Regions from separate parts of the Nissabacter archeti genome, predicted to be linked through region 1. Evidence: predicted binding sites of a transcription regulator. Region 1 holds the regulator's gene; each other region holds the start of a gene.
The links. Region 1 encodes LexA, which represses DNA repair genes until DNA is damaged. Its sites were predicted from a motif close to TNCTGTATGTACATACAGNA; they were not measured.

Region 2: a site for LexA is predicted at 1,580-1,599, ahead of sulA (SOS-induced cell division inhibitor SulA). Genes of this name have one in related genera too.
Region 3: a site for LexA is predicted at 2,397-2,416, ahead of dinB (DNA polymerase IV). Genes of this name have one in related genera too.

What each region holds. Positions count from the first base shown of each region.
Region 1 covers NZ_JAERKB010000011.1:33,900-39,581, reverse strand. The annotation lists gene dinF (MATE family efflux transporter DinF) at 1-1,109, opposite strand, end outside; gene lexA (transcriptional repressor LexA) at 1,253-1,861, opposite strand; gene JK232_RS15940 (diacylglycerol kinase) at 2,002-2,370, opposite strand; gene plsB (glycerol-3-phosphate 1-O-acyltransferase PlsB) at 2,496-4,973, shown strand; gene ubiA (4-hydroxybenzoate octaprenyltransferase) at 5,152-5,682, opposite strand, start outside.
Region 2 covers NZ_JAERKB010000008.1:297,012-302,693, forward strand. The annotation lists gene ompA (porin OmpA) at 1-697, opposite strand, end outside; gene sulA (SOS-induced cell division inhibitor SulA) at 1,054-1,560, opposite strand; gene JK232_RS12985 (TfoX/Sxy family DNA transformation protein) at 1,776-2,402, shown strand; gene yccS (YccS family putative transporter) at 2,466-4,613, opposite strand; gene JK232_RS12995 (YccF domain-containing protein) at 4,697-5,134, opposite strand; gene helD (DNA helicase IV) at 5,301-5,682, shown strand, end outside.
Region 3 covers NZ_JAERKB010000003.1:20,685-26,366, reverse strand. The annotation lists gene pepD (beta-Ala-His dipeptidase) at 1-1,225, shown strand, start outside; gene dinB (DNA polymerase IV) at 1,309-2,370, opposite strand; gene JK232_RS04510 (glycerophosphodiester phosphodiesterase family protein) at 2,565-3,440, shown strand; gene dpaA (peptidoglycan meso-diaminopimelic acid protein amidase) at 3,660-4,382, shown strand; gene JK232_RS04500 (class II glutamine amidotransferase) at 4,353-5,120, opposite strand; gene lpcA (D-sedoheptulose 7-phosphate isomerase) at 5,157-5,682, opposite strand, start outside.

The DNA of each region.
Region 1 (5,682 bases):
ACCCCGGCCAGCGGCAACACCACCTGCCAGCTGAGATAGTGCTGCGCCAGTTGCTGTAACGCCGGCAGCGACGTCAGCGCATGGACAATCTGCATCCCGAACAGTGCGTAAGCCGCGGCAAACGCCAGCGCCACCATCCCCGCCTGACGGCAGGCAGCGTGCCACACCCGCAACAGCCGCTCGCGGTTGCGCGCGCCAAACGCCTCACCGGAATGGGCTTCCACGGCATAGGCAAAGCCGTCCAGCGCGTAGGCGGTGAAGGTCAGCAGGTTCATCAGGAGCGCATTGACCGCCACCGTCTCGTTGCCCAGCCGGGCACCGATAATCGTCAGGGAAGCGAAGCAGAGTTGCAGCAGCAGCGAGCGCAACATGATGTCGCGGTTCAGCGTCAGCAACCGCCGCAGGTCACCGCGCCAGCCCTGTTTCAGCAACGGCCAGCCAATACCGCGCCGCTGCATCACCCGCCACACCAGCCACAGCCCGAGCAGCAGTGTGGCGTACTCTGCCGTCACCGTGGCCCAGGCAGCGCCGCGCACGTTCCAGTGCAGGCCCATCACCAGCCAGAGGTCGAGCACAATGTTCAGCAGATTCCCGACAATCAGCAGCAGTACCGGCGCGCGCACATACTGCACGCCCAGCAGCCAGCCGAGGATCACCATATTGGCCAGCGCAGCAGGTGCGCTGAGCCAGCGGATTTCCAGGAAGCGCCGCGCCTGTTGCAGCACTGCGTCGTGGCCGCCCACAATGTTTAAGGCCAGGTCAATCAACGGATGGCGCAACAGCAGGATCGTCAGCCCAGCCAGCAGCGCCAGCAGCAACGGCTGCATAAAGGCGCGCGCCAGGCGGGCCGGGTTCTGCGCCCCAAAGGCCTGCGCCGCCATGCCGGTGGTGCTCATGCGCAAAAACAGCAGCAGCATAAATAAAAAGCTGGTCGCCATCGCGCCGACGGCTACCCCGCCCAGATAGACCGGGCTGTCGAGATGGCCGATCACGGCGGTGTCCACCAGCCCGAGCAGCGGCACAGTGATATTGGAAAAGATCATCGGCAGCGCCAGCCGCCAGAGATCCCGGTCAGTTTGCCCAAAGCAGGCAGTCACAGAGAATCGCATCAGAAAGGGTCACTTTTCTTACAGGCGTAAACTTGCCGGAATGCGGAACGCTAAAAACGACATCGCCCCAATAAAGGGGCGATGAGGCACAGCTGGAGGACTGTATAGGCGCGGCCGGTTCCATTAGCCGCGCCCCTGACTGGTCAGCTCCAGTCGCCGTTGCGGATCACGCCCACGGCCAGCCCTTCAATAGAGAAGGTCTGCTGGCGCAGATCAACCACAATCGGGGAAAACTCTTTGTTTTCCGGCAACAGGTGCACGATGTTGCCCTGCTTTTTCAGGCGCTTGACGGTCACTTCATCATCAATACGGGCAACCACGACCTGCCCGTTACGTGCGTCCTGCGTTTTATGCACGGCCAGCAGGTCACCATCCAGAATCCCGATGTCTTTCATCGACATCCCGCTGACACGCAGCAGGAAATCCGCGTTGGGTTTGAACATTGCCGGGTCTATCTGGTAGTGGCTTTCAATATGTTGCTGGGCCAGCAGCGGCTCACCGGCGGCCACACGGCCGATCAGCGGCAGGCCGTCTTCTTCTTCCATCAGCAAACGGATGCCGCGTGAGGCACCGGAAATGATCTCGATCACCCCTTTGCGCGACAGTGCCTTAAGGTGCTCCTCGGCCGCGTTGGGTGAGCGGAACCCCAAACGTTGCGCAATCTCGGCACGCGTCGGCGGCATACCGGTCTGGGAAATATGGTCGCGAATAAGGTCATAGACCTCTTGCTGTCTGGCTGTTAATGCTTTCATCCCGCCCCCTGGTTGTTTATACAGTCTTGCTGGGAGTATATACAGCAAACACGCCCTTGAAAACCGCACAAACAAGAAAAAGCCTGTTTATGACGCGATTTACCTGCTTTACCGGTTACTTTTGCGTAAAACTTCGCAACTCAGAACAATCGCGGCAGCAGAACCATTGCCCAGACAAAAAGTGTCAGTATGATAGCCAGCGCAACGGCCGCCGACCCTAAATCTTTGGCGCGGCCGGAGAGCGGATGAAGTTCCGGCCCGATACGGTCGACGATGGCTTCTATGGCACTGTTGATAATTTCCACAATAAGGATAAGCCACAGTGAAGAGACCATCAGAATGCGTTCGGCGGTGCTCACATCCAGCCAGAAAGCCAGTAACATAGCCGGGATGACCATGATGGCTTCCTGCCGGAATGCGGCTTCATTTTTCCAGGCCGCGAGCACGCCCTTTACGGAGTAGCCGGCAGCTTTGTAGATGCGGATCAACCCGGTCGTCTGATTTGCCATACTTTCTGCACCTTAGGATGAATTAACAACATTTTAGCGGGAATTCCCCCGTGCGGCACGAAAGATCTCCACCCGGCTTTCTGCTATCCTTGCGGCGCATTGCTACTATGAGGCTTCACATTTTTATGTCAGGTTGGCGCAAACTTTATTATTCCCTTTTAAACTTACCGCTCAAATTATTGGTAAGAAGCAAGGTGATCCCTGCCGATCCGGTCACGGAGTTCCGCCTGGACCCGACCCGGCCGATACTTTATGTATTACCTTATGATTCCGACGCGGATCTGCTCACCCTTCGCCAGCAGTGCCTGGCGCAGAACCTGCCGGACCCGCTGATCCCGCTGGAGATTGACGGCCATTTGCTGCCGAGCCATGTGTTTATCGGCCAGGGGCCGCGGTTCTTCCGCTATTACACCCCGCAGCATGAGTCGGTGAAACTGTTCCACGACTACCTCGACCTGCACCGCAGCAACCCGACGCTCGACATCCAGATGTTGCCGGTGTCGGTGATGTTCGGCCGCTCGCCGGGGCGTGAGGGCGAAGGGCAGATGATGCCGCACCTGCGCCTGCTGAACGGCATCCAGAAATTCTTTGCCGTGCTCTGGCTGGGGCGCGACAGCTTTGTCCGCTTCTCCAATACCGTGTCGCTGCGCTATATGGCGACCGAGCACGGCACCGACAAGACCATTGCGCAGAAGCTGGCGCGCGTCGCCCGGATGCATTTTGCCCGACAGCGGCTGGCCGCCGTCGGCCCACGCCTGCCTGCCCGCCAGGATCTGTTCAATAAGCTGCTCGCCTCCAAAGCGATTGAAAAAGCCGTGGAAGATGAAGCGCGCAGCAAAAAGATCTCCCATGACAAAGCGCAGCAGAACGCCATCGCGCTGATGGAAGAGATCGCCGCGGACTTCTCTTACGAGACCGTGCGCCTCTCTGACCGGGTGCTGAGCTGGACGTGGAACCGCCTCTATCAGGGCATCAACGTCAGTAACGCCGAACGCGTGCGCCAGCTGGCGCAGGACGGCCAGGAAATCGTTTATGTGCCGTGCCACCGCAGCCACATGGACTACCTGCTGCTCTCCTATGTGCTCTACCATCAAGGGCTGGTGCCGCCGCATATCGCGGCCGGGATCAACCTGAACTTCTGGCCCGCCGGCCCGATTTTCCGCCGCCTCGGCGCGTTCTTTATCCGCCGTACCTTCAAGGGCAACAAACTCTACTCCACCGTGTTCCGTGAATACCTGGGTGAGCTGTTCACCCGCGGCTACTCCGTGGAATACTTTGTTGAGGGCGGGCGCTCACGTACCGGCCGCCTGCTGGAGCCGAAAACCGGCACACTGGCAATGACCATCCAGGCGATGCTGCGCGGCGGCACCCGGCCGATTACGCTGGTGCCGATCTACATCGGTTATGAGCATGTGATGGAAGTGGGCACCTACGCCAAAGAGCTGCGCGGCGCGACCAAAGAGAAAGAGAGCCTGTTGCAGATGCTGCGCGGCCTGCGCAAGCTGCGCAACCTCGGCGAAGGCTATGTGAACTTCGGTGAACCGCTGCCGCTGACCACCTACCTGAACCAGCATGTCCCGGCCTGGCGTGACGCCATCGACCCGATCGAGGCGCAGCGCCCAAGCTGGCTGACGCCGACGGTGCAGGATCTGGCCGACAAAATCATGGTGCGCATCAACAATGCCGCTGCCGCCAACGCCATGAACCTCTGCTCCACCGCCCTGCTCGCCTCCCGCCAGCGCTCGCTGACCCGTGAGCAACTGCTGGAGCAGCTGGAGTGCTACCTGCAACTGATGCGCAATGTGCCGTATGCCGGGGATGTCACGGTACCGGACCAGACCCCGGCGGAACTGCTGGACCACGCGCTGAAGATGAACAAGTTCGAGGTGGAGAAGGACAACATCGGTGACATCATCATCCTGCCGCGTGAGCAGGCGGTGCTGATGACCTACTACCGTAACAACATCCACCACCTGCTGGTGCTGCCGTCGCTGATTGCCAGCATCGTGATGCACCACCGCCGCGTCAGCCGGGCGGAGCTGCTGCGCCAGATTGGCCTGATCTACCCGATGGTGAAAGCGGAACTGTTCCTGCACATCACCAAAGAAGAGTTACCGGCCGTGCTCGACACACTGTGCGATGAACTGGCGCGTCAGCACCTGATCATCACCGACCGTGACGAGCTGGCGATTAACCCGATCCGCATCCGTCCGCTGCAACTGCTGGCGGCCGGGGTACGTGAGACGCTGCAACGCTACGCGATTGCCCTCTCCCTGCTCAGCGCCAACCCCAGCATCAGCCGCGGTGCGCTGGAGAAAGAGAGCCGTATCATGGCGCAGCGCCTCTCGGTGCTGCACGGCATCAACGCGCCGGAGTTCTTCGACAAGGCGGTCTTCTCGACGCTGGTGGGGACGCTGCGTGCCGAAGGCTACATCAACGATGTGGGCGATGCCATCCAGGAGCATACGCTGGCGGTCTATAACATGCTGAGTGATCTGATGACGCCGGAAGTGCGCCTGACGATTGAAAGCGTGATGACCCCGGCCGATGCGCTGCTGGTGACGGCAGAAGCCCAGGCAGCGGCCGACCCGGACGCCAACTGATACCGCGTTGCCCGCCCCCTGGGCGGCAGGCAGCAAAAAGGGCACTGTTCGCAGTGCCCTTTTTTATTGGTTATCACCCGGTGGCGGGTTTTGCCGCCCCGCCCCCATTGCGGTGCTTCCGATACTCGCCGCGTTGCGGTTTCTGCCCCATTACCGGGTTTCGCAGGAAAACCGGTGGTCAGGCGCTGAACGGCGGGTAACTGGCCAGAATGCCGAGGAACAGCACCATCCCCACGGCGTTATTGTTCAGGAACGCGCGGAAACAGAGATCGCGCTGGCGGCCGGCAATCATCTTCTGCTGGTAGAGGAACAGCGCCCCCGCCAACACCAGCCCACCGTAATAGACCGCGCCGAGCTGCATCAGCTGCCCCACGATGACCATCAATACCAGCGTCGCCAGTTGCAGCAGGCCGATAATCAGCTTGTCCTGCGCGCCAAACAGGATGGCGGTGGATTTCACCCCAATTTTCAGATCATCATCCCGGTCAACCATCGCGTATTGCGTGTCGTAGGCCACCGTCCAGCAGAGGTTGGCGATAAACAGCAGCCAGCAGGTCAGCGGCAGGCTCTCCCCGACCGCTGAAAACGCCATCGGGATCGCCCAGCCAAACGCCGCGCCCAGCACCACCTGCGGCAGGTGCGTCACCCGCTTCATAAACGGGTACATCCAGGCCAGCGCCAGCGCCACCAGCGACAGGGCAATCGTCAT
Region 2 (5,682 bases), on a different contig from region 1:
ACAGAACGTCAGACTTCAGGGTGAAACGCTTGGTTTCAACAACCGGAGCCGGTGCCGGAGTCGGAGCTGGTGCCGGAGCAGCCATCTCGTCCTGGCCGAAGCGGTAAGAAACACCCAGGCTCAGCATGGCGTTGTCAGGACGTGCGCCAACGGTCGCTGCGTCACCGATGTTGTTAACCCACTGGTAGTCCAGGCGGGTAGCCCAGTTTTTGGTCAGTGCGTATTCAACACCAACAGCTGCCAGCGGGGAAACGCCGGTGTCGTGGTCGCTGATGCGGTTGCCGTTCACAGAAGCGGTGGAATCAGCACGCCAAACCATACCACCCAGACGGGTGTACAGGTCCAGGTCATCATAGATTGGGTAGCTCAGTTTAGCTGCCAGCTGGATGCCCTGTGCTTTGAAAGCACCGTTGTTGACGCTGCCTTTGTAAGGCATACGGCCAAGCCAGTCATATCCCATTTCAAAGCCCAGGTATTGGTTCGCTTGGTAGCCCGCGAACGCACCTGCACCCACTTGGCTGTCATGGGTCGGGCCATTGCCAACACCGTTGTAGCCATTACCATAGAAACCTGTGTCATGGAACTGGGACCAGCCCACTTTAGCACCGGTGTACCAGGTGTTATCTTTCGGGGCGGCTTGCGCTACGGTAGCGAAACCTGCCAGTGCCACTGCTAATGCGATAGCTGTCTTTTTCATTTTGCGCCTCGTTATCATCCAAATAGGCAATGAGCTTTAAGCTGTTATAAGCCCTTGGTTAAAATCCTTCGCCAAGGTTATTGCTTCCGTTAGTTACTTTGCCAATTAATTTGGCCTTATAGAGCAACCTTGGCGATGTAAAGTCTACAACGTGGTGTGAAACTTACAAGTATGAAGTTTTCCTGAACCCGCAAAAAGGCGCAAAACGTACATAATTTTTAACATGTTCGGGCAATTGGTGACGAAATTACGTGAAAAAAACCCTTAACAAGCATTAAACAAGCCGCCAAAACCGCCATTGAAAGCGCTTTTGGCCGAAAAAAAGGCTTTTTTCATGAGAATATTCCTAATTTCTTTCAATGATAGCGGGGAGAGTGAATTTTAAGTGAAGGCAGATGTCCCCGGCCTGCGCGTCCCTCATATTGAGGCCGCATAATGAAACCGTAAGCATGGCCCGATTGCGCGGCCCGTTGCAGCCTTTCCCGCTCTTTCTCAGTCAGTTCCGGTAACCACCCTAATACCACGCTGTAATTCCCGCTTTGCAACGCTTTTTCCATGGCATCGACCGTGGAGGTCGGCTGGATGGCGCGTAACTGTACCACCTTGTCTACCGGCAGGCCGGAATGGCGCAGCCAGTTACGGCTCAGTTTTTGTTGCGGTGCCAGCCAGAGCAGCCAGCGTGACTGAGTACCCAGATGATGGAGAAGGGGAAGAAGAATCTGGGCCAGAGCAGGTTGATCATCACTGTAAACGAACTCACTGACCAGGCCGCCGGGCTGAGCCGCAGGCGCCTGAAAAGAGGAGGATGGCATGGTTATCTGAGCGTGTTCGCCGGTCTGATAGTTATGAGAAGATGGACGCATAATTTCCCTGCTCCGATGTCACTGTATGTATATACAGTATCCCCACTTTCCACAAAGATCAATGCGATTCTTTCAATACGTCTCGCAGATTTGATACGTAAATCCTTGTAACGGCATTTTGTCATTGGCAGCGCCGGTAACTTTCCGTATTTTGTAATTCCTTGTTCTTAATGAAATTATTTAGGTAGCGAATATATTTACTAAAGGAAATAGTAATGAAGAACCTATACGAAAAAAGGATCGATCAGGCAAAACAGATACTGGCTCCATTGGGGGAAATTCATACACGTTCCCAGTTTGGGGGGTATGGGCTGTTGGCTGATAACACCATGTTTGGCCTGTTTTTGCAGGGTGAGGTCTACCTGAGGGCAACGGCGCAAATAGAAGAGGTATTCCACCGGCATCAGATGGCGCGGTTACGTTATATCCGGCGTGGCCTGCCCCTGACACTCTCTTATTTTCAGCTTACCGAGGCGGGCTGGCAGGATCCGGCCCTGTTTCTGCAATTGGCTACCCTGGCATTGAATGGGGCCAGGCAGGAGCTGGCAGAAAAGCAGAACCGTGAGCGGCTGAAAGCCTTGCCCAACATCGGCGGGCATCTGGAAAGCCTGCTGTTACAAGCCGGTATCCACAATCAGGAACAGTTAAAAGCGCAGGGAGCAAAGGCGTGCTATCTCAAACTGGATACGGATGATATTCCGCTCAGCCTTAAAGTGCTCTATGCCCTGGAGGGGGCCGTCACCGGTTACCACGAAGCGGCCCTGCCGGCGGAAAAACGTGATGAGTTGCGTAGCTGGTATGAGGCGCAGCACCCTGAGGCAGCCACCAAATACCGCCGCTGAAAGAGATGGCCAGCGCCCGGCTGGCCATCGTGATTGCATTGTTCAGTAAAAGCGGTGGTTCAGTCACGCCTGCGGGTCAGGTGACGGGCGGGTCAGCCGCTGATGCAGCGCGATTAATTCAGGCAGCAGGCCCAGGATTAACCCAACCTGTTGCAGCACCAGCTGCTCGCGGCTTTCCGCCTCCGGCACCACCGCCGCCACCCGCTGTGAAAGGCCCGCCAGCAGCCGTTGCAGCCGCCCGGCATCATTCGCCATCAGATGCAGCGCCCCGTCAACATAACAGGCGGCATCGTCGAGGATCGTCAGCACGTTGCTGTCATTCAGTTGCCCGCGATGGGCGCCCAACGCCGAAATGTAGCTCAGCAGCGTATGGTTCAGGCATAGCAGCCGGAACGCCTGCTCCTGCATCGTGGCACTGGCATCCGGCTCAACGGACATATTGGAAATCACGGAGGCCAGCTCTGCATTGCCGTTGTGCGCGTCCCGGCGCGCGATACGGTAGTCGAGCCGGTTGTCACGCCCCTGGTGATACTGCACCAGGATGGCATCCAGATAACGGCAGTTGGCATTCAGCGTTTTATCAATGACCAGCGGAAGCTGGCGGAAGCGCCAGTCAGGCCAGATAAAGGTCACGGCGGCCCAGGCGATGGCACACCCCAGCAGGGTATCGATCACACGCGGCAGGGCGACTTCAAACCCTTCGCCCAGCAGGTTGAAGCAGAGCAGCACCAGAAAGGTGATGAACATGGTGGCATGGGCGTACTGCACATTCCGGAAGGCAAAAAACAGCACGCCGCTGATGACAATAAGCACCAGTTGCCCTTCGGTGGAGGGCACAAAATAGAGGATCGGCAAGCCCAGCAGCACCCCAGCCAGGGTGCCGATAATCCGCAGCGCTAACCGGCGGCGGGTGGCATTGTAGTTAGGCTGGCAGACAAACAGGCTGGTCAGCAAAATCCAGTAACCATGATCCATGCCGGTGACCTGGATAAAGGTATAGCCGGCACACAAAACCACCGACATACGGATGGCGTGGCGGAACAGGGCCGATTGCGGCGTCAGGTTGCGGCGGAAACGCAACAGCATATCGCCCCAGCCGGAGAGGCGCTCCTCGGCCAGACGGGTTTCCTGTTGCTGGCCGGTTGCCAGCGCCTGTTCCGATTCAATATTGGCCAGCTGGGCGTCAATCGCCCGCAGGTTTTTCAGCAGATGCTGTAAGGCACGCAGCGGATCACGGTTATCCGGGTCATCAGCCAGGCGCACCAGGGTCGCCTGCAACTGGCTGAAAGCCCGCTCAAACTGGCTGTTATGCTGGTAAGACTGTTGCAGCAAAACACACTGGGCCAGGTGCTGGCAGGCGCGGGCCTGCATACTCAGCATCCGCTGGAAGCGAAACATGATGTCGCTGTAGCGGAATTTTTCATTCAGTTCGCGGTACTGCGCATGGGTGGAGCTGGCACGCTCATGAATATCCTGCGCGGCAAAATAGTAGTGCAGGGCGCGGCGGGTGCCGCGCTGGCCACGATCGCCTTTCAGCCGGGTCAGCAGTGAGATTTTGGTCTGGTTCAGGGTCGCCACCAGTGCGCTGTTGGCCATCGCGACCTCAATCAAGGGCTGGTCTCCCTCTTCGAGGTCGGGGTCAAACAGGTTGGATTTTGCATCCAGATAGTGGGCCAGCTGATCAAAACTGCGGGCAATCTGCTCCTGCAACGGCCGGATAGGGAAAATCAGGTGACCCATCAGCGTCAGCAGGTTATACCAGACAGCACCGCACAACAGCAGCAGCGGTTGCTGATACCATACCTGGTACATCGACGTGCCCAGCATGGTGTAGACGGCAATCAGCAGCGCGCCGAAGGCGATGGTGGCATAGCGCTGCCCGAGCGCGCCCAGCAGGATAAAGCCGCAGGTGGACAACATCAGCCCGGCCGCGAACAGCCACGGGTAGGGAAACAGCAGCTCGATAGAGGCCGAGGCGATAAAAAAGCACAGCAGGGTGATAAACAGATTGCGCAGGCGGCCGGCCAGCCGGTCATCCAGATCCGCCAGGGCCGCCGCCACCACCCCAAGCGTCAGCGGAATGGTCAGCTTCGGTTGCCCAAGCCACCACGGTGCTGCCGCTGCCCCGGTCAGGGCCAGGGTGATGCGGATATAGTAAAGAATACTGCTGTTATAAATATACCGGCGCAGGCCGGGGGCGTAAGCGAGCACAAAAGACTCCGGAAGCGAGAAGGTCAGCCCGGCTCAGGGCCGGAAAAGCGGGCAACCACCGGGTGGCGGCGGCCCGGCATTCATCAGCGGCGGGCGTTATTGAGCCGTGCCTGTTGGGCCACTTCGACCGGGACTACCCGGCGGCCTACCGGCCAGAGCGCAATGGCCGCAATTTTGAAGTTGGCGAGCCCCACCGGAATACCGATAATTGACACGCATTGCATAATCCCGGTCGCGATGTGGGACAGGCAAAGCCACCAGCCAAACAGCAGGAACCATACAATATTCAGCAAGGTGCCCCCGCTGCTCAGCACGGCGTTACGGCTCTCCGGATGAAGTTCATCAACGTGAATCGCCTCATTACCGTAAGGCAGCAGCGAAAGTTTGGTAATCTCCCAGCAGGAGCGGGTCAGCGGCAGGGTAAAGATCAGGACGACACTGACCACCGTTGCCAGCACCCAGGCCAGAGTAGTAAAAAAGCCGCCTAACACGAAATTCAAGATATTCAGTACAGTACGCATAATAAGAAATGTGCTCTAAATAAAAAACCAACAGGGATGTGTGTGCGTTATGGCCGTGCCACAACCCCAGAGTCTACTCTTTTTTTCACGCGGGAGCCTCTCTGCCTGCTCCAGGCAGACCGGCACCGGCACAGTAAAAAGCCCTTTACTTTCATGGCACAGAATTATGGAACTCAAAGCGACGCCCCTCGGCAAACATCTGGCTCAGCACCCCTATAACCGGGTAAGGCTGCTTAACGCCGGTGTGGAAGTCAGCGGGGATAAACACCACTACCTGATCCCCTTTAACCAGTTGATCGCTATTCAGTGTAAACGAGGAATCGTGTGGGGGGAGCTGGAGTTTGAGCTGCCGGAAAGGAAAGTAGTGCGGCTGCACGGCACCGAATGGCAGGAGACCCAGCGTTTTTACCATCATCTCTTTTCACGCTGGCAGCAGTGGAGTGAGGAGATGGCTGAGATCAGCGCGCAGGTGCTGGTGGCGCAGCAGGCGGTGATTGCACAGGCAGAACAACAGCCGCGCTGGCTGACGGAGCATGATCTGGCCACGT
Region 3 (5,682 bases), on a different contig from region 1:
GGTGCCGCAGAAAAACAACGACACCGTGCATGACTTCACCAAAGACCCGATCCAGCCGTATGTGGATGGCGAGTGGGTAAAAGCGCGCGGCACCACGCTGGGTGCGGACAACGGCATCGGCATGGCGTCCGCGCTGGCGGTGCTGGCTGACGAGAGCGTGGCGCACGGCCCGCTGGAAGTGCTGCTGACCATGACTGAAGAGACCGGCATGGACGGTGCCTTCGGCCTCCAGCCGGACTGGTTGCAGGGCGAGATCCTGATCAACACCGATTCCGAGGAAGAGGGTGAGATCTACATGGGCTGCGCAGGCGGCATCGACGTCTCCACCACCCTGCCATTGCAGCGCGAGACGCTGGCCGGTGGTTACACCACGCTGTCGCTGGTGGTGAAAGGGCTGAAAGGCGGCCACTCCGGCGCAGACATCCACCACGGCCTCGGCAACGCCAACAAGCTGCTGGTGCGTTTCCTGTTTGAGCACGCGGCCCCGCTCGGCCTGCGCGTGCTCGATTTAAACGGCGGCACCCTGCGCAACGCCATCCCGCGTGAAGCCTCGGCCACGCTGGCGGTGCCGTCGGCTAACGTCGATGCACTGAAAACGCTGGTGGAGGATTACCAGACCACGCTGCAAAACGAGCTGGCGGCCAAAGAGAAGAAGCTGGCGGTGCTGGTCACCCCGGCGGAAAACAGCACGCCGGCACTCACCACCGACTGCCAGGCCCGCCTGCTGGCGCTGCTGAACGCCATGCCGAACGGCGTGATCCGCATGAGTGACGCGGTGCCGGGCGTGGTGGAAACCTCGCTGAACGTCGGTGTGGTGACGATGACGGCGGACGAGGCCCACATTAACTGTCTGATCCGCTCGCTGATCGACAGCGGTAAAGAGTACGTGGTCGACATGCTGACCGCCCTCGGCCAACTGGCGAACGCCACCACCACGCCGAAAGGCGGCTACCCTGGCTGGCAGCCGGACCCGCACTCCCCGGTGATGGGCCTGGTGCGTGAAACCTACCAGTCACTGTTCGGCAAAACCCCGAACATTATGGTGATCCACGCCGGGCTGGAATGCGGTCTGTTCAAAAAGCCATACCCGGAGATGGACATGGTCTCCATCGGGCCAACCATCACCGGCCCGCACTCCCCGGACGAGCAGGTGCACATTGAGAGCGTCGGCCTCTACTGGCAACTGCTCACCGCGCTGCTGAAGGCGATCCCTGAGAAAGCGTAATCCCGCTTTCACTTCTGCTTTCACTTCTGCAAAAAGCGACGCCCCGGCGTCGCTTTTTTATTGGCCGGATCCCAGGGTAGCCGTCAATCCCACGGCAACAGCAACTGGCGCTCCAGTTGCGGGTCGAGCAGCGTCACATGCAGCCCCACCAGCCGTACACTGCGCCCGGCGCGGCGCTGATCCCACGCCTGGCGCGCCACCGCCAGCAGATCCGGCAGGTTCAATTCCGGCCAGACGTGCTCCTGGGTGGTCTGCTGGAAATCCTGGAATTTCAGCTTCACCCCCTGCCGCGCAATCTGCAAATCCGGCCGCACCCGCCGTAGCCGCGCCTCCAGCTCCGGGTAGAGCCGGTCAGTAATCAGCGCCGCGCAGTCGTCCCAGTCGCTGATGTCATTCGCCAGCGTGGTTTCCACACCCACGGATTTGCGCAGCCGGTCAGCGGAAACATCCCGCTCATCAATGCCGTGGCTGCGCTCCCAGATGGCATGGCCAAACTTGCCGAAGCGCTTGAGCAGGTCAGCCAGGTCATAACGCTGCACATCGGCACAGGTCAGCAGCCCCAGCTCCTCAAGCCTGGCTGCCGTGACCTTGCCGACGCCGGGGATTTTGCTCAGCGGCAGATCCTGCAAAAACGCCGCCACGCCGCTGGGCGGGATCACAAACTGGCCGTTGGGCTTGTTGAGGTCAGAGGCGATTTTCGCCAGGAATTTCACTGGCGCGACCCCGGCCGAGGCGGTGAGTTGCAGCTCGTCCCAGATCGCCTGGCGGATCTCACGGGCAATCAGCGTGGCCGAGCCGCTGCATTGCGGGGTGTCGGAGACATCCAGATAGGCTTCATCCAGTGACAGCGGTTCAATCAGCGGCGTGTAGCGGGCAAAGATGTCGCGGATATGGAGCGAGGCCTCTTTATAGGCCGCCATCCGGCCGGGGATCACGGTCAGTTGCGGGCAGAGTTTCAGCGCCATCGCCGTGGACATCGCGCTGCGCACGCCATATTTGCGTGCCGGATAGTTGGCGGTGCTGATCACCCCGCGCCGGTCTGAGCTGCCGCCGATGGCGATCGGGATGTCGCGCAGGCGCGGGTCGTCACGCATCTCCACCGCCGCGTAAAAGCAGTCCATATCGACATGTATGATTTTGCGCACCTTCTCCCCCGGTTCCGGCCTCCCGACCCTGTATAAGTATACAGGCGGAGGCGGTGATGGCTCAAGCCGCGCGGTGTCATGGATATGTCACTGTAAATGAATATGTTATGTAGCCATCGTTACTTTTCGCGGGCGGCCTGCCGTGCTACTCAACAGCGGTACGTTTTTCCCTCTGCGCTTTTAAGGATGAAATGATGTCAATCAGCAAAACGTTTGTGATCGCAGCCTCGCTGTTACTCGGCAGCGCCCCGGCGTGGGCCGCCCCGCAGATTATCGCCCACCGCGGCGGCACCGGCGATGCGCCGGAAAACACCCTGCCCGCCATCGGCCTGGCGCTGAAAAACGGCGCGGATGCCGTCTGGGTCACCGTGCAGCTCAGCAAAGACGGCATGCCGGTACTCTACCGCCCGTCGGACTTAAGCGCGCTGACACCGCGCAAAGGCCCAGTCTCTGCGTATACCGCGGCCGAGCTGGTAAACACCGACGCCGGTTGGGCGTTCGGCAGCGGCGACCAGCACCCGTGGCGCGGCAAACAGGTCGCCATCCCCACACTGGCCGGGGTGCTGACGCGCTTCCCGGATGTCACCTTTTACCTCGACATCAAAAGCCCCGACGCCGCGCCGGAGGTGATGGCCGCCGCGCTGGCGAAGGTACTGCGGGACACCCACAGCCTGACGCGCATCCGGGTCTACAGCACTGACAGCCGCTACCTGGCCGCCCTGCCGCCGGAGGTGCCGCGCTTTGAAAGCCGTGACCTGACGCGCACCGTACTGGCGAACACCACCATGGCGCACCAGTGCACGCTGGAGGCGTCAGCCGCCGACCGCTGGTACGGGCTGGAGCTGCAACGCAAGGTGGAGGTGGTGGAGAAATATACGCTCGGCGAAGCGCGTTCCGCCGCCACGCTGGTCTGGGATAAAGAAGCCGTAGACTGCTTCCGCAGCCGCGGCAAGGCGCACATTGTGTTGTTCGGCGTAAACAGCCCGCAGGCATTGCAGCAAGCCACTGAGCTGGGTGCGGATGGTGTGCTGGTGGATGCCCCGTCGCAATTTGCCGCCGCCGCCCATTAATTCCCCGCCGGTGCGCCTTTCATCAGGAAGACGGCGGCTGTTCAGCCCCGTCTTTTTTCTTATTCAGCGATATGGCTTCCAAAAAATATCGTTTTACCCCCATTGCTAAATAATTAATCAGCTTTACTATGAGTCAGCCCCGCACCGGGGCAGCAAGGGCATACGCCGGGGCGCTCGCCCGCAGGCAACGACAGTTATTAATAATAAGCAGGAATGACAATGGGCAAAATCGCGCTGATGCTTGCGATGTTTCTCTGTTTGCCTTGGGTAGCCGCCCCCAGCTCCGCCAGTGAGCAGGTACCGGTTAGCCAAAATATTAAACAGCAATTATTGGGTACACCGATCTATATTCAAATCTTTAAAGAAGAACGCACCCTGGAGTTATACGGCAAGATGGGGAATGAGTTCCGCTTGCTGGGCGCGTACCGTATCTGCAATTTCTCCGGCGGCCTCGGCCCGAAACGGCGTGAAGGGGATTTCAAAAGCCCGGAAGGGTTTTACAGCGTCGATATCCGTAACCTGAAACCCAACAGCCGCTTCTACCGTGCCATTAATATCGGTTACCCGAACGCCTATGACCGCGCGCAGGGCTATTCCGGTAATTATTTGATGATTCACGGGGAGTGCAAGTCCATCGGCTGTTACGCGATGACCAACGCCTATATGGATGAGATCTTCACCTATGTGCAGGCGGCGCTGCGCAATGGGCAGGTGAAAGTGGATATCGCCATCTATCCGTTCCGCATGACGGACGCCAACCTCCAGCGCCACCGCATGTCCTCTTATTTCGCCTTCTGGCGCGGCCTGCAACCAGGCTACCGCTACTTCAGCGAGAAACACCTGCCGCCGACGGTGACCGTCGCCAACGGCCAGTATGTGTTTAACCCGGCCATCATCGGTACGCAGGCTATTTCAGAGTATGCGTTCACCGAAACGAAATAAGGCGAACTCACCTGGCGCAATCTTGTGCCAGGTTTCATTGCCGGTCAGCGGCTGGGTGGCAATCACCGTGACCACATCATTCGGTGTGGTCTGCTGCTGAAAATCGATCTCGACATCCCTGTCCAGCAACGTGGCTTTGCCGAACGGCGCACGGCGGGTGATCCAGTGCAGGTTGGTGGAGCAGTACGCCATCACGAACCGACCATCCGACAACAGCATATTAAATACCCCTTTCTGCCGCAGCTGATCGGCCAGTGACGCGATAAAGCGGAACACGGCCGTCCAGTTGCCGGGCGTACGCGGGTAGCGCTGCGTCAGTTGGTTCAGCAGCCAGCAAAACGCATATTCGCTGTCCGTCTGGCCGATTGGGCGCAGCTGGCCGGTTTCCAGCTGGCGGTAGCCGGTCAGCTGGCCATTATGGGCATACGTCCAGTTGCGGCCCCAGAGTTCGCGGGTAAACGGGTGGGTGTTTTCCAGCGCCACTTCGCCGCGGTTGGCCTGGCGGATGTGCGACACCACGGCGCAGGATTTGATCGGGTACTCCTGCACCAGCCGCGCAATCGGGGAGTTAAAGCTGGGCTGCGGGTCTTTAAAGGTACGGCAGCCCAGCCCCTCATAAAAGGTAATCCCCCAGCCATCTTTATGCGGGCCGGTGCCGCCGCCGCGCTGTACCAGGCCGGTAAAGCTGAAGCAGATATCGGTCGGTACATTGGCGCTCATCCCGAGCAATTCACACATGGCTCTCTCCTCCCCTGACGACCCGCGCGCTGTGACTCAGTGGCTGCTCATCTCTTTTTCAATCAGCATGATCAGGATGTGAATCACTTTGATGTGAATCTCCTGGATACGATCGGCATAACCGAAGTGCGGCACCCGGATTTCAACGTCCGCGCTGCCGTCCATCTGGCCGCCGTCTTTGCCGGTCAGGGTGATCACTTTCATGCCTTTGGCACGCGCAGCGGAAATCGCCTTGATCACATTACCGGAGTTGCCGGAGGTGGAGATGCCGAGCAGCACATCGCCGCGCTGGCCGACGGCCTCAATAAAGCGTGAGAACACGAATTCGTAACCGAAATCGTTGCTGACGCAAGAGAGGTGGCTGACGTCAGAGATGGCGATAGCCGGGTAGCCGGGGCGGTTTTCACGGTAGCGGCCGGTGAGTTCCTCGGCGAAGTGCATGGCGTCACAGTGTGAACCGCCGTTACCGCAGGAGAGCACCTTGCCGCCCGCTTTGAAGGCGTCTGCCAGCAGCACCGCCGCCTGCTGGATGGCGGCCAGGTTGGCCTCATCGCTGAGGAAA